3 regions of the Pseudoalteromonas ruthenica genome follow, and region 2 is predicted to be linked to each of the others. Evidence: predicted binding sites of a transcription regulator. Region 2 holds the regulator's gene; each other region holds the start of a gene.
The links. Region 2 encodes LexA, which represses DNA repair genes until DNA is damaged. Its sites were predicted from a motif close to TACTGTATNNNNATACAGTA; they were not measured.
Positions count from the first base shown of each region.

Region 1: a site for LexA is predicted at 3,354-3,373, ahead of PRUTH_RS07190 (SulA-like leucine-rich domain-containing protein). Genes of this name have one in related genera too.
Region 3: a site for LexA is predicted at 1,906-1,925, ahead of PRUTH_RS02285 (YebG family protein). Genes of this name have one in related genera too.

Region 1 covers NZ_CP023396.1:1,519,210-1,524,315, forward strand. The annotation lists partial or broken gene cysB (HTH-type transcriptional regulator CysB) at 1-416, opposite strand, end outside; partial or broken gene PRUTH_RS07180 (hypothetical protein) at 747-1,510, shown strand; partial or broken gene PRUTH_RS07185 (NCS2 family permease) at 1,868-3,159, opposite strand; gene PRUTH_RS07190 (SulA-like leucine-rich domain-containing protein) at 3,417-3,866, shown strand; gene PRUTH_RS07195 (YchJ family metal-binding protein) at 3,992-4,360, shown strand; gene PRUTH_RS07200 (VC2046/SO_2500 family protein) at 4,489-4,998, opposite strand.
Region 2 covers NZ_CP023396.1:3,014,244-3,019,349, reverse strand. The annotation lists gene grxB (glutaredoxin 2) at 1-14, opposite strand, end outside; gene PRUTH_RS14230 (DUF924 family protein) at 113-643, shown strand; gene PRUTH_RS14225 (SpoIIAA family protein) at 644-1,009, opposite strand; gene PRUTH_RS14220 (HNH endonuclease family protein) at 1,075-1,824, opposite strand; gene lexA (transcriptional repressor LexA) at 2,044-2,661, shown strand; gene coxB (cytochrome c oxidase subunit II) at 2,980-4,113, shown strand; gene ctaD (cytochrome c oxidase subunit I) at 4,110-5,106, shown strand, end outside.
Region 3 covers NZ_CP023396.1:481,936-487,041, reverse strand. The annotation lists gene PRUTH_RS02305 (hypothetical protein) at 1-133, opposite strand, end outside; gene dsbB (disulfide bond formation protein DsbB) at 573-1,094, shown strand; gene PRUTH_RS19245 (DUF6170 family protein) at 1,091-1,393, shown strand; gene PRUTH_RS02290 (ComEA family DNA-binding protein) at 1,429-1,725, opposite strand; gene PRUTH_RS02285 (YebG family protein) at 1,942-2,253, shown strand; gene PRUTH_RS02280 (amino acid aminotransferase) at 2,310-3,503, opposite strand; gene PRUTH_RS02275 (GAF domain-containing protein) at 3,532-4,197, opposite strand; gene PRUTH_RS02270 (fused response regulator/phosphatase) at 4,333-5,106, opposite strand, start outside.

The DNA.
Region 1 (5,106 bases), 1.5 Mb from region 2:
TGCCGCTGCATCAGAGATTTGCTGCGGCGTACCTTGATGCATATGCAATGAAACCGCCGGGTACTTTTTCATAAAACCTTGAATGACTTCCGGCAAAGCATAACGCGCTTGAGTGTGGGTGGTGGCAATATTAAGTTTACCTTGGTCTGGCAAGGTATGCTCATTGGCTACAGCCTTAATTCCCTCGACTTTGGAGAGAATCTCACGAGCAATATTGATAATGTCTTTACCGGCACTGGTTACGTGCGTCAGGTGCTTGCCACTGCGTCCAAAAATTTGCACCCCTAATTCGTCTTCCAACATACGTACTTGTTTGGAGATACCGGGCTGCGAAGTATAAAGACTCTCCGCTGTGGCGGATACATTGAGGTTGTGATTAAGCACTCAACAATATACTTTAGCTGCTGTAGTTTCATGGTCGTTGTTACTTTCTATTATTATTTTACTTGCGATTGCACCAGGCGTTATACGCAGTGGCCTAGACCCTAATCTTCCTGGTGAATGGGAAGGCAAATCAACACCTTGAGCCATCTTCTTATACATTTTAGCTATTGCGATTAGCTAGGCTAGCACATTTAATTATGTCTCGGTACTGGTTGATTTATGTTCAAGGCTGCGATGTTCTCCTATACTCTTATTTTATTTAATGTTATTTCATGAATTTAACGTGTATTACTACCCCAACCTAGGTTCTTTCGGTTAAGATGGGTGGTAATTGGGCAACTCAATGAGTAAGAGATCGGGGTATGATAGTCTCTATCATTATTATGTTATTGTCGCGCTTATCGTTATTGCGGTTTGGGTAAGTGCAGTGCAACAGCATAAAGAAAAGCAAGAAGCTCAGCGCCGCCAAGAGCTCGCAAAGCAGAAAAAAATAATAGAAGAGACGGAAGAAGTGCTGGTCAACAGTGTCAATATCCCGTTATCTAATAATGTGATGATGATTCTTTATCGTCGAATTCACGATGCGCTTGCCGCCATGGTTGAGTTGTCACCCTCCTCGAAAGAGCTTAAATCTCGGCTTAATGATGCAAAAACTCGCTTAATCAGTGGCGTTGATGAGAGCGCCAATATGGGCGAGAACTTTGTTCTTCCCGATCATGACAAACAGCTTATTTCATTGATACAGGGAATAAAGAAGCTGCGTACCATCATGCGCTCTGAACACAGCAAGGGCAAAATCGATACCCCTGTGTTTATGCAAGAGGACAAAACCTTTGAGCGCCTGCAATTAAAGATAAATATTGAAAGCCAAATTAAGCGCGGCGTGGCTGCAAGAAACGCCAATATGGTTGGCTCGGCACGGCAGTATTTCGAAAAGGCGTATGCCACAATTACCGCCCTGAATTACAGCGACGACTATGTCACAAATAAGAAAAATCAGCTTGAGGATTATCTCAACGAGATCAGCTCTGAGTTGAAAGCCTCTAACGCCTCCGCCCGTAAAAAACGTGAAGAGGAAGAAAAAGACGATTTGGATGTGTTATTCGCGCCAAAGAAAAAGTGGTAACAGCGTAAATCAAGCTATAACAGATAGGCCGATATCAAACTTCGCCTATCTGCTGCCTGTACCGGGCCATGCAGGGTAAATACCTTACGTAAAATCTGCCCACTACCTTCAATCATTGAGCCATACATACCATCCAGCTGTGTGTGCGAACACCCAAACCAAACTCTCCATAATGCTGCGCCGGTACGCAGGGCTAGCCATGATCTGAGTGTGCTGAAGTACAACTACGAAGTGCGACGTCAAGGAGCGACAATTGACAATAGAGGCTGGTTTTTTTGAAGCTCGTTGGCTCATACAAAAAATAAAGGCACAGCGTCATAGCTGTGCCTTTTTAGCTGTTATATATGACCTTGCTTACTAAGATAAAAACATGAACTTAAGCAAAAATAGTACTGTTAGAATCCACACACTCAAGCTAATCTCCGCCCCCTTATTACACACTAATTTCACCGCCGTATAGGCGATAAAGCCAAGGGCAATGCCGTGGGCAATGGAAAAAGTTAACGGCGTCATCAACAGCACCACGGCAACTGGAATCGCATCTGTCATATCATCCCAATCAACCAGCTTAAGGTTTTGCAGCATGAGCACCGAGACATACAAAATCGCACCCGCTGTTGCATAAGCTGGAACCATGGCTGCCAAAGGAGCAAAAAACATCATCAGTAGGAAGCAACAGCCACCACCACAGCTGTTAAGCCTGTACGCCCACCCACTGACACACCGGATACCGACTCGATGTAGGAAGTGGTCGTAGAGGTGCCGAGCATAGAGCCTGCAATTGTCGCTGTACTATCGGCACTCAGTGCTCGACCCAAACGTGGCATGCGCCCTTGCTCATCGGCCAATCCCGCTTTTTGCGTTACCGCCACCAAGGTGCCTGAGGTGTCGAACAAATCCACAAACAAGAATGCGAAAATGACACTGAGCATGGATAACTCTAACGCCGAGGCAAAGTCTAATTGCATAAAGGTAGGAGCGATGGACGGTGGCGCTGAGATCACCCCTTGATATTCAACCAGCCCCAGAGATAACGCAATGCCTGTAACCAACATAATACTGATCAATACGCCGCTTTTGATATCACGATACAACAACGCCGCTATTACGAAAAAGCTCAGGATAGCGAGCAAAGGCCCACTGCTGGTAATATCACCCATCTGTACGAGCGTGGCTGGACTGGCAACAACAATACCCGCGTTTTTCAGTGCAATGAGCGCCAGAAAAGCGCCAATCCCCGTGGCGATAGCGCGCTTAAGTACCAGTGGAATGGCATTGATTATCCACTCTCTGACTTTAAATAGGCTCAACGCTAAAAAGATACACCCCGACATAAATACCGCCGCTAAAGCCGCCTGCCAGGTGTAACCCATACCTAATACTACGCCGTAGGTAAAAAATGCATTTAAGCCCATGCCTGGCGCTAATGCCAACGGATAATTCGCCCAAAAACCCATAATGAAGCAACCGATAGCAGCAGCAATACAGGTTGCGACAAATGCTGCCCCTTGGTCCATTCCCGCCTCTGCTAGCATTGCCGGGTTGACAAACACGATGTACACCATGGTGATAAAGGTCGTGAGTCCTGCGATAACCTCGCGCTTAACGGAGCTTCCATGCGATTTTATTTTGAACAGTCTTTCGAACATAGGAGTAAACAATGATACGTAAAATAGAAGCGGCGGATACTAGCATAAATGCGGACAAATGACCGCATGTTTACACAGCAATATTGGCACCGAAACACGGCTTTAGCTTCTTCGGTATCGCTAAGCGTTTAAAGCAACAAACAAGACGTTTAAAAAAGAAACAAAAAAAACTTGCACTGAATAACTGTATAAACTACTGTATACACATACTGTATAAAACACTGTATATGGTTCACAAAATCCACAGCGAGGCAATTATGTTACATACAGCAAGTGTTCGTCATGTTAAAAGCTATCAGCAAGATAACCCTAATGTGATCAATATCGTAAAAACTGAGGATGAGATCTCTGCAACATTTGAGATGCTTAAAATCGTTCATCGCTACAATCAAAATAATGGCTGGACGCTATTAGTCGCCCCTGACAATGTGCCTAGCCGTCACCTATTGGACGCTTGCTCTATCGACACGAATAAATTGCTGGTAATTCGGGCTAAACATGTTGTTGATATGGAGTACATGCTTAATTGTGCGCTGCAAAATGGCCGTTTTGCGGCGGTGATCACCTGGACGGACATTTTAAAACAGCAACAACTCGAAGCCTTACAACTTAATACCCACCAAGCTAAAGCACAGCTTTACTGTTTCACTACCGAGCATAACGCCAGCGAACAAACAACTGTGCCCTCGCAGTTACAAGTCTGCTAATATATTGGCGTGATTCCTTGTAGTTAGAAAATGCGATGTGCCATTGTGGATTGCCGCAGCCTTTTGCTGATTGCTGCGGCCGGTTTGTAAGTAGAGCTATTGATGCCCCCGACGCCCAGAGCCTCATGCGCTCTCGTTATAGTGCATTTTGTGAACAAGCTATTGATTACTTATGTTTTACCTGCTCAGAGAAAGCCCTAGAACAAAACCCCAGAGATGAAGTGGCTGAATTTGCCCAAGCTGCGCATTTTGTACGCTTACACATAATGGATTATGAGCCTGGCGATGCTTTGGCCTATGTTGAATTTAAGGCTTTTTACATCATTGCTGACACCCTTCACTGTATTCATGAACGCTCACAGTTCATTCAACGCCACCACCAATGGAAATACGACAGCGGACGGTTGTTTGAAGCCGCTGATGTAAAGCTTAAACGCAACGATCCCTGCCCATGCTTAAGTGGCAATAAATTCAAAAAATGCTGTATGCCTTGATGTGATGCCGCCGCCCGGTGGCAGCTTTAGGTATTCGCTTAATTAGTACAAGAAACCCTTGGCTCGCACCTGCTATTGCACCCTGATTAGCGCGCTCTGACTGGCCAAACGCCATTATGCGCAGGCCACTACGCGTGTGCTAAAGACGAGGACTTATTCATATCCACAAGTTGATCGTAAAAAGCTGCACTATCCATTTGCGGCTCGTTCAGTGGCTCATATTGGCGATGATGTTTTGCCTGTACGCTCGGATCGCAATTGTCAATTATAGGTAGTGGAACATAGGTTTTGTCGTCTCGCACTGCCAAAGGCTCGGGGGTTAGACACTCTTTTAATCGCAGAGTTGTCATTGAGCTTTGCGCCAATAATGCCCTGTCATGCTGAGCTCTATCTATGTGGTAATCCGGTAATGCCGTTGGTTTTGCAGGCGCAGCGCCCAACTGTAATCGCAACTGCTGCTCATCCACTTGGTGAGATTCTAGTTCCGATTTGGGAAGGTGAAACTGGGCAAAATCGAGTGCATCTGCTGATAATGATGCTAACAGCCAAGCAAAGTCTCCACGACGGGCCTCATGGACACTGCGACATAATTGCGAGTCCATTTGTAGTTCGTTACGAATGACGGGCTTAACTTGCATAAACTTTATTCAACCTGAATTACTTCTAAGCAGTTATCGGCCTTTTTTCAGCTTTCTTTAGTTTTTTTCTTTACTTGGACTCTGAGTTTGCTATTATCGCCGCCGTTG
Region 2 (5,106 bases):
ATAAACAGCTTCATAAAAAATACCTCAGAGCTTGCGAATTACTACCTTTTGGCCTTAGCTGTAACTAAACAATAGTTGCCGGACGAAAGCAAACTTTCGCCATTAGATCATCATGCAATATGAATCCGTTTACGAATTTTGGTTTACTCACAGCAGTCCACAGGATTGGTTTAAAAAAAGCGCCGACTTTGACGCCACAGTAAAAAAGCAATTTTTACCTACTTACGAGGCAGCGCGCCAAGGCGAGCTTTATTCTTGGCGAAAATCTGCTCGAGGCGCGTTATGTGAAATTATAGTGCTGGATCAGTTTCCTCGTAATATGTTCCGCGATACGGCCCAAGCGTTTGCAACCGATGCACTGGCTTTATGTTTGGCGCAGAATGCGGTGGAGAAAAAGTTTGCTTTAGAGCTTGATGATACCGAGCGTAGTTTCTTATACATGCCCTATATGCACAGTGAGAGCCAGGCGATTCATGTGGTGGCCGAGCAGCTTTTTCGGCCCTTAAGTAATTATAAATATGAACTGGCTCACAAAGAAATCATTGACCGTTTTGGGCGTTATCCACATCGTAATGATATTCTCGGTCGGCAATCGAGCGACGCTGAGCAGGCGTTTTTGAATCAGCCTGGTAGCCGCTTTTAGTTAAGGGCTTTGTGCCCAGAGCTTCGCTTGTTCACGTTGTTCATAACGAAAGGATTTAACCTCTGCATGAATAAAGTGTGCGCCAAGGTGCTGGGCAAAGTCACCAAGCAATGAATTGGTGGCAATGGCTACTTTATTCACCTTTTGATGATGGTCGCGCACAAATTGCAGATGAGAGAGTAACGCGGCAAATGAGTCCCACCCCGGAAAGTGTTCAGTAGCAATAATGAGAGCATGTAGCTTTGCATGCTGTTCAATATAAGGGTCGATAATACGCACGGCTGCTGCAAAGTCTTCTGCTGTCAGCTGGCCTTGTGGTTCGAGTAGAGCGGTATTGTGTGTTTCGTTTATAGTGATATTGAGCATATATCCTCGCCAACGAGTTCATTGGATGCTCTATCAATATAGAATATTTACTTACAAGCGGTTGGTTATTGGTGCAAGGTTGTAGGTAGTGCGCTGAGGTTTAAAGTTTCACCTACGCAGCTTTGCAGCAAACTCTGAACTTGGTCTTTTTCGTTTTGCGAGTAGCGAAGGTCATATTTGCTCATGATGTAATTAAAGCGCTGAATGTACTGACAGCGGTAATCTTGATGCGGCGGCAACCATTGCCAAGGGCCTTTTGCGCCTTTGCTACGATTTAGGCCATTATCAACAGCAAGCAAATTCTCCATATCGTTGGCAAATTGTGCCTTTTGCGAACGACTCCAGGTGGCAGCACCGTGTTCATAGGCAAATTTAAGCGGAACAATATGGTCTATATCTAAATCATCGTCATTGCGTAGTATCTGTCCCGAATAAGGGTCATGCCACTGGCCGCTGGTGACGGTGCAGCGCGCTTGAGTGGTGTAGCTTACATCACTGTGTGATTGGGCAATCAGCACTTCAGCACGGGCGTCTTGGCAGTCGTGATCGGTGTCTAACCAATGTGGCCAGTTATCCCGATGATAACTATTTCCTGATGTTTGTTTAGTGTGGTTCTTTGGTAAACGTCCACCGTCTGCTAGACAGCTTTCTAAGTTCGCATAGGGGGTAAAAGATTGAGTGCGTTGATAATGAGCCGAATCTTCAGGGTGACAAAGGCCGCTGCGCGACATCTTGACCGTATCGGCTTTGCACGCACCTATCGTCAGTGCCGAAATAAGTATAAGGAACGCTGAAAATACACCTTGGCGAGTCATCTAACTGCTTAATAACATGACTAAAACAGCGCTACTTTAAAGCATTGTCGCGCATTCGTCACCTATCACTTTATGAGTATGAGATGAGGTTGCATATGAACAAAAGCGAAGTTGCATTAATTAAGGTTGCAATGGTCAGCAAATTCCCTGATTTTATTTGCGATTTTCATTTAACTGTATATACTCACAGTTAAATGTACTGTATGGAAACCCAGTTGTATGCGCCCATTAACTAAACGCCAATCGCAAATTCTTGAGCTGATTAAAGTCTTTATTAAAGATACCGGCATGCCGCCGACGCGTGCAGAAATTGCACAAACACTGGGGTTTCGCAGTGCTAACGCCGCAGAAGAACATCTTAAGGCGTTGGCTAAGAAAGGCGTAATCAAAATGAAGCCTGGCGCGAGTCGAGGTATTCAATTGGTCGAGGAAGAAGAACCCGAACAATTGGGCCTGCCTTTAATTGGCCGTGTTGCTGCGGGCGAGCCCATTCTTGCACAACAGCATATAGAGAGTCACTGCCAGATAGACCCACTACTGTTCAAGCCTGCTGCAGATTATTTGCTGCGCGTAAATGGCATGAGTATGAAAGACATCGGCATTATGGATGGCGACTTATTAGCGGTACATCGCACTCAGGTGGCTGAAAACGGCCAAGTGGTGGTCGCGCGGGTTGATGAAGATGTCACCGTGAAGCGTTTAGAAAAAGCTGGGCGTAAGGTTCTGCTGCATGCAGAGAATGAAGAATTCACACCCATTGAAGTCGATTTAGAGAACGAATCCTTTAATATTGAAGGCTTAGCTGTAGGTGTGATCCGAAACGCCGACTGGATGTAATTAAATTTACTTATTTTGCCTCTAATAGGTCTGTTATTAGGGGCTTTCCCCATGTTCCCTCCTTAGCCACAGTGCTTTCTAACAGCTTGAATATTCCTGTTAATTTATTAATAAAACGTAAACAAAAGTAGTGTATTAACTTGCTATTAGCTCAATCTTTGACTAATTGGTTATATTACAGGCTTTGCTGGTCGGTTTTTCAACAGTTTATTTAGGGTCAAAGTTGTCGACTGGTAAAAGCATAATAATAACGAAGATTGGGTATTAAGCTGTAACCGCCTCTTCCTTGCATTGCGCAACAATAAGGAGATGGTACACATGAAGAAGCTGAGCTCCCTCATGTTGCTATGTCTGTTATTCCCTCAATTGGTGTCCGCGAATAGCAAGTACAACTTGCGCCAAGGGGTAACTGACATTAGCGAAAATGTTTACCAACTACACATGACCATATTTATTATATGCTGTGTGATTGGTGTGGTTGTTTTCGCGGTGATGTTTTGGGCGCTGCTCAAACACCGCAAGTCAAAAGGGGTCACCCCCGCTACCTTTCATGAAAGCACCAAAGTAGAAATACTTTGGACAGCGATTCCATTTGTTATTCTCATAGCCATGGCTGTTCCGGCCACCAAAACCCTGATTGCTATGGAGGATACAACAAAGGCCGATATCACCATTAAGGTGACTGGTTCACAATGGAAATGGCACTACGAGTATATGGGCCACGATGTGGGCTTCTACTCACTGCTGTCAACGCCTCAAGAGCAAATCAAAAATGCGCAAAATAAGGGCGACAATTACCTCCTCGAAGTAGATAAACCCTTGGTCATTCCCACTAATCAAAAAGTACGTTTCTTAATGACCTCAGATGACGTCATTCACTCTTGGTGGGTGCCCGATTTTGCAGTAAAGAAAGACGCTAACCCTGGGTTTATCAACGAAGCTTGGACACGCGTAAACGAACCGGGTACGTATCGCGGCCAGTGCGCCGAGTTATGCGGTAAAGACCACGGCTTTATGCCGGTGGTCGTAGAAGCAAAACCCCCTGAAGAGTTTGACGCTTGGCTGGCAGAGCAGAAACAAGCGAAGCAAGCTCAGGCGCAGGCCGATGCTGAGCTGCTAGAACAAATCCTCTCTGAAGATGAGCTAATGGCATCGGGCGAGCAAGTGTACATCACGCGCTGTGCAGCTTGTCATCAGCCTACGGGGCTCGGTTTACCTGGAGTCTTCCCCGCCATTAAAGGCAGTCCAATAGCCACCGGCGATATTAACGACCATATCGATATTGTGGTGCACGGTAAGCCAGGGACTGCGATGCAGGCATTTGTCGGTCAACTTACGCTTAAAGAGTTGGCTGCGGTGGTTACTTACCAACGCAATGCCTTCGGTAATGAAACCGGTGACATCGTTCAACCAAGCGTGATTCAGGCCTATATTGATGGGGAGGAACAATGAGTACAGCAGCTGCAACACATGAACATCACGGGCCTGCAACCGGAATTAAACGCTGGCTTTTTACTACTAACCACAAAGACATCGGCACCTTGTACTTATTATTTTCGTTGTTGATGTTTTTAACCGGTGGCGCCATGGCAATGGTGATCCGAGCCGAGCTATTCCAACCAGGACTTCAGCTGGTTGATCCTCATTTTTTCAACCAAATGACCACAGTACATGGTTTGATTATGGTCTTCGGCGCCGTGATGCCTGCCTTTACGGGCTTAGCTAACTGGATGATCCCCATGATGATTGGCGCGCCAGATATGGCTTTGCCGCGAATGAATAACTGGAGCTTTTGGATTCTGCCATTCGCTTTTGCCATCCTATTGCTGTCGCTGTTTATGGAAGGCGGCGGTCCAGCCTTTGGGTGGACCTTCTATGCGCCCTTATCGACTACCTACAGCAACGACAATACTGCCCTGTTTGTATTTGCCATTCACATTATGGGGATAAGCTCCATCATGGGGGCCATTAATGTCATTGTGACCATCGTTAATATGCGTGCTCCAGGGATGAAGTGGATGAAATTACCGCTATTTGTGTGGACCTGGTTGATCACTGCGTTTTTATTAATTGCAGTGATGCCGGTGTTGGCGGGTGCGGTGACCATGGTGCTCACTGATAAGTATTTTGGCACTGATTTCTTCAATGCCGCCGGTGGTGGCGACCCTGTGATGTTCCAGCATATCTTTTGGTTCTTTGGTCACCCGGAAGTGTACATTATGATTTTGCCAGCGTTTGGCATTATCTCCACCATAGTTCCTACCTTTTCACGCAAAAAACTGTTCGGCTATTCGTCCATGGTATATGCCACGGCCTCCATCGCCTTGCTGTCTTTTGTGGTGTGGGCCCATCATATGTTTACCACCGGTATGCCACTGGCCGGGGAATTGTTCTTTATGTACTCGACCATGTTGATATCGGTGCCAACGGGAGTAAAAGTATTTA
Region 3 (5,106 bases), 740 kb from region 2:
AGTGATAGGTTTTTCTGAAATACTCTTTGGCCGCTTCTTCAGTAGGGAAAGAAAAAATTAGTTCGAATTTACAAGATTCTATTTCCGGATAAGCTTTTCGAAGTGACCCAACTAACGTTGCGATTCTATTCATGCTCACCTAGATATAATTCCCCGCATACAACCTCCTTATTACATTCACTTGCAAATCGAATATAACACTAATTGATGCTGAGAATACTATGCTCTCCTGTAAGTACTTTCCAGAGATTAAGGACTTATTTAGTCGAAAGCCGAGACTTTGATTCGTTCAATATCGGCATTAGCTCCGCACTGTGTATAGCTCTTCGATCAATTCAATAAATAATTTTTTTGTTCATTTTCACTGATTCATAAGCAAAAACGGAAGCCAGCCTACCGCTTTGAGTGATTCATTAGCTTTTTTGTTCACTTAACAACGCTAGCTTGTACACAAATGGCGCTAAATTAAGTGCTTAGGCACGCCAATGAGCTTACCTTTACGCCCGCAAAGACGCTTGCATAGCGCCGAGGGCGTGGCATAATCAGCCCATCAATAACGATGTGAGTTAACTATGAGCTGGTTAGGTAAGCTATCGCACCAACGTGCGCCTTGGGTACTGTTAGCGGTGATTGCCACCGTATTCGAAGCAACTGCTTTGTATTTCCAATATGCCATGGACTTAGCGCCATGCATTATGTGCATTTATCAGCGTACAGCAGTCTTGGGTGTGCTATTTGCGGCCTTACTAGGCTGTATTAATCCACAAAATATGTATTTACGCCTAGTGGCGCTGGCGAGTTGGCTGGTTGCCAGTGTTTGGGGTTTCTTGCTCGCCAAAGAACATATCATGATGCAAACCACCACAGATCCCTTTGCCTTCGTATGCGAGTTTGAACCTAACTTCCCAAGCTTTATGCCTTTACACGAGTGGCTGCCGAGCTTTTTTGCTGCTACCGGTGATTGTGGCAACATTGATTGGCAATTTATGGGGTTATCAATGCCTGGGTGGATGCAAGTGATCTTTGCGGTGATGGCAGTCGTTGCAATTATCATTACCTTAAGCAGCTTTTTTTATAAACCTAAGGTTTCATGATTTACTTTCTTCCCAGTCAAATTCCGAAACTCAAGTCGCTCAGTCACAATGAGCGACTTGCTATAGTAACGGATTCATTAAACAGGCTATCAGCGCAGCGCCGAGTCATGCTCAATATTATTAAACTGTTGCTGATCACCCCACTATTTCTGCTGCTGGTGCGCTTTGAAGGCTGGCACATGTTGCCATGGCTGCTCTTAGCCGGCATCGCCTATCCTATTATTGTGCTCCCAGTGCGCCACGCATTCGCGCTGTTTCACCTTGAAGAAGCCATCGCCGCACATAAAAAGGGCAACTAAACGTTGCCCTTTGGTTTATCAGCAATACTTTGCCACTATCTTACCTTCACCAATTCCCGAATTTGCGCCAACGTACTTGCACCAATACCTGGCACAGCGTCTAGCTCATCAACACTACGGAAATTGCCTTGCACCTGACGATATTCGATGATGGCGGCTGCTTTAGTGGGGCCAATGCCCGGCAGCGATTGTAGCTGTTCTTTGGATGCTTGGTTAATATCAAGTTTGGCTGGGGTTACCTGCTCACTCGCTTGTTGAGGTGCCTCAGCAGCGACCACTGCTGGGGTAAGTACAAGCGCACAGGTGGTGTAGAGTGCGGTTAGTAGCTTCATGCTTCTCTCCTTAGAAGTTAAAGTAAAAATCCTTGTTACTTCAAAATTAAATAAAGAATAATTACTGAGATGTGTCAAATAAAACTAACGATAAAGTCGTGCTTTTTTGTGGTAAAAATGCTTAACCCTTTAAAAGGAATGATTAAAACCCTTGACGGGCGAATCGCCAACCACTACCCTTACTGTATAAAAAAACAGTACCCTTGAGGAGAAGCCATGGCTGTTGTAACTAAATACGTTGTAGAACGAGACGGAGTCGAGCGCATGACCTTTACTAGCAAAAAAGAAGCCGATGCCTATGATAAGATGCTCGATATTGCCGAAAGCTTAGAAGAGTTATTAGGCGGCGTTGATGTTCCCTTAAGTGAGCAACAAGTAGAAAGCCTGTCGCTGGAAATAGCAAAACAAAAAGACGACTTTATGCACGTACTTAAAGGTACTAAGCCTGCAGCAAAGGTCACAAAAAAAGCCAGCAAAGAGCCAAGTGATAAGGAAAATGTTACTGAGCTCAAAGCCAAAGAAGCGTAAAGCTATTTCTTAGACATAAAAAAAGCCAGCATTGCTGGCTTTTTTTATCATTCGCGTTACTTAGTAACCGCTGCAACGGCATCGGCAAAGTAATCGATATTATCTTTGCTTACCCCTGCCACATTTACACGGCTAGAACTGACAATGTAGATTGAGTACTCTTTTTGTAGGCGTTCGATCTGTTCTTTGTTAATCCCTAGGAAAGAGAACATACCGTGCTGGCGTTCAATAAATGAGAAGTCCATGCCTTCGCATTTGTCGTTTAACTTATCCTTAAGCAATGAACGCAAACCATTGATACGAGAGCGCATGTCATCAAGCTCTTGGTGCCACATCGCAGTTAGCTCATCGCTACTAAGAATAGTATTAACAATATCCGCACCGTGTGCCGGCGGCATCGAGTAAATACTGCGTACCACACTGAGCATCACTGAATTAGCAATATCAGCGGTGGCTTGATCTTTTGAGATCACCGAACACGCACCAATACGCTCACGGTATAAGCCGAAATTTTTCGAACATGACGAACAAATGATTAGCTCATCTACCTGCGAGGCCAAATGGCGCAAACCCGCAGCATCCTCATCCAAACTCGTACCAAAACCTTGATAGGCGATATCAACCAGTACTGTAAAGCCTTGAACTTTAGCGATTTCAGCTACTTTTTGCCACTGCGCAAAATTCAAGTCCATGCCGCTTGGGTTGTGACAACATGCATGTAACAGCACCACATCACCCGCAGGCACTTGGCTGAGCGTATTCACCATGTCATCAAATAACAAACCTTTGTTATCATAGTCATAGTAAGGGTACTCTTTCACATTCAGGCCAGCCGCTTCAAATAGGCTAATGTGGTTAGCCCATGTTGGCGTAGTCACCCACACCGTGGCTTGCTCATTACAACGCTTAATGAACTCTGCCGCCACCCGTAACGAACCCGTGCCACCTGGGGCCTGAGCTGTACGCACACGGTCCGCTAGCAAAGCCGGGTGAGCATCGCCAAGTAGCAGTTGCTCCATTTTCTGACAATATTCCAAATTACCGGCCAGCCCAATGTATGACTTAGTGGTTTCATTGGCGAGACGAAACTCTTCAGCCTTTTTAACGGCCTTCAATACAGGGGTTTGCCCTTGCTCGTCTTTGTATACGCCAACACCTAGGTCAATTTTTTTGTCATTGGTGTCGGCTTTAAACGCAGCCATAAGCCCAAGAATTGGATCTGTCGGTAAAGGTTTTAATTGTGAGAACATGGAACTCTCTTTATTATCTCAGGTTAGGTTAGTCCTGACGGCTGGTTGGTAAGTGCTTGCTAATCTCTAAACACGCAGCTATTAGCAACGCAACCTGATCAGGGGTAAAAAACTTGTCGGTAAATGCTTCAGCATCAATAATGCCCACTACTTTACCTGTCTCGTCATAAAGCGGCAAGCAGCTTTCTGCTTTCACTTTGGGGTCACATGTATAGTATTCGCCACCGTTGGCAACATAGTCTTCCACATCATTTATCACCCGAGCAACCCCGCTGAGTGCAACCTGCACATTATTGCTGGTTGTTGCAAAGTCAGGGTTAATAGGAAAAAGAGGACGACTAGGTGCGCCGTAATAAGCGAGCTTAAGTAGCCGTGGCTGACCTTCAATATGTTGACTTTGATAAATACCAAACCAGTCTACGCCACTTTCTTGAACAACAAAATCGACAATCGCTTGAAGCTTTCTCAACTTTGCTTCACTGCTTGAGGGCAAATGTTCGCGTAAATCGAAGGGCTGCTCTTGCAGATGACCAAATAAACTACACGCCCCACCCTCGCCCAACTCCGGAACTTGATATTGCCAACGAACATCGGCACTCGCATTGTTAAGGTATTGCTGTAGCGCCTGTTGTTTATTCGCCACTAACTTGGGCTCAGCGCTAAGTTGTGCATTTTCTAAGTAGCTTAAAAGCATTTAGCCATCCAAACATCTAAACATTTAGCCGGATGCTAGCACACCTTTTTATTACCGTGCAATACAAAACCGTCACTTCGACACTAAGCCAGTCATTTAAGGGCAAAAATAGGGTTCGGAGGCAATATGAGAGGGTTAGTCGATATGGTAGCGAATGCGTATTTCATTTCCCGCTTGGTTGTATTCCACATCTTCCGCCAGCTCTTTAAGTAGCTCAATACCACGACCATAGCTGTGTTGGAGTTGGCTACCTGCAGCTGGCTCGAGGGAAAAACCAGCTCCCGAGTCTTTAACGCTAAAAAGCAATGTTCGTTGCTGTGGCTGATAACAAACTCGCAGGCATATCTCACCTTCGGTGAGTTCGCTTAGGCGTTGCTCACGCTCACTGTAGTATTGTAAGAAGCCGTCGTCATCGGCCTTTAAAGCAGAGTCTAACCCCAAAATACCGTGCTCTAGAGCGTTGTTATAAGCCTCTGATAACAATATAAACAGTGTCGATTTGTGGGTGTTCAGCCCTGGCAAGTGACCAACTAGGTCCATCAATTGCGCCACTGGGTCCACCGTTTTTAACTCCTCGGCACTTAACACCACCTCAAGCTCAATAGGGAGCGGACTTATAGTGTGATTAATAGGTTGTAATGGCGCTTGAGGTTGCGGGTCGATAATCACCACACTGTAATCGTCTTGTTGATCTTCATTACCGGTAAAATAGTGCACAGCAGCAATGATGTTGTCAGTACGGATCATCGCTTGCGACGCCAAGGTACGTAGCAAACCGCTGTAGCCAAATTGGTGCTGTTGTGCATTTTCGGCCTCAATGATGCCATCGGTGTAAACCACGATACGGCTATATTCATTGAGCGTGACATGGCGCACATCACGCTCAAACTCCTCATCATCCAAAATACC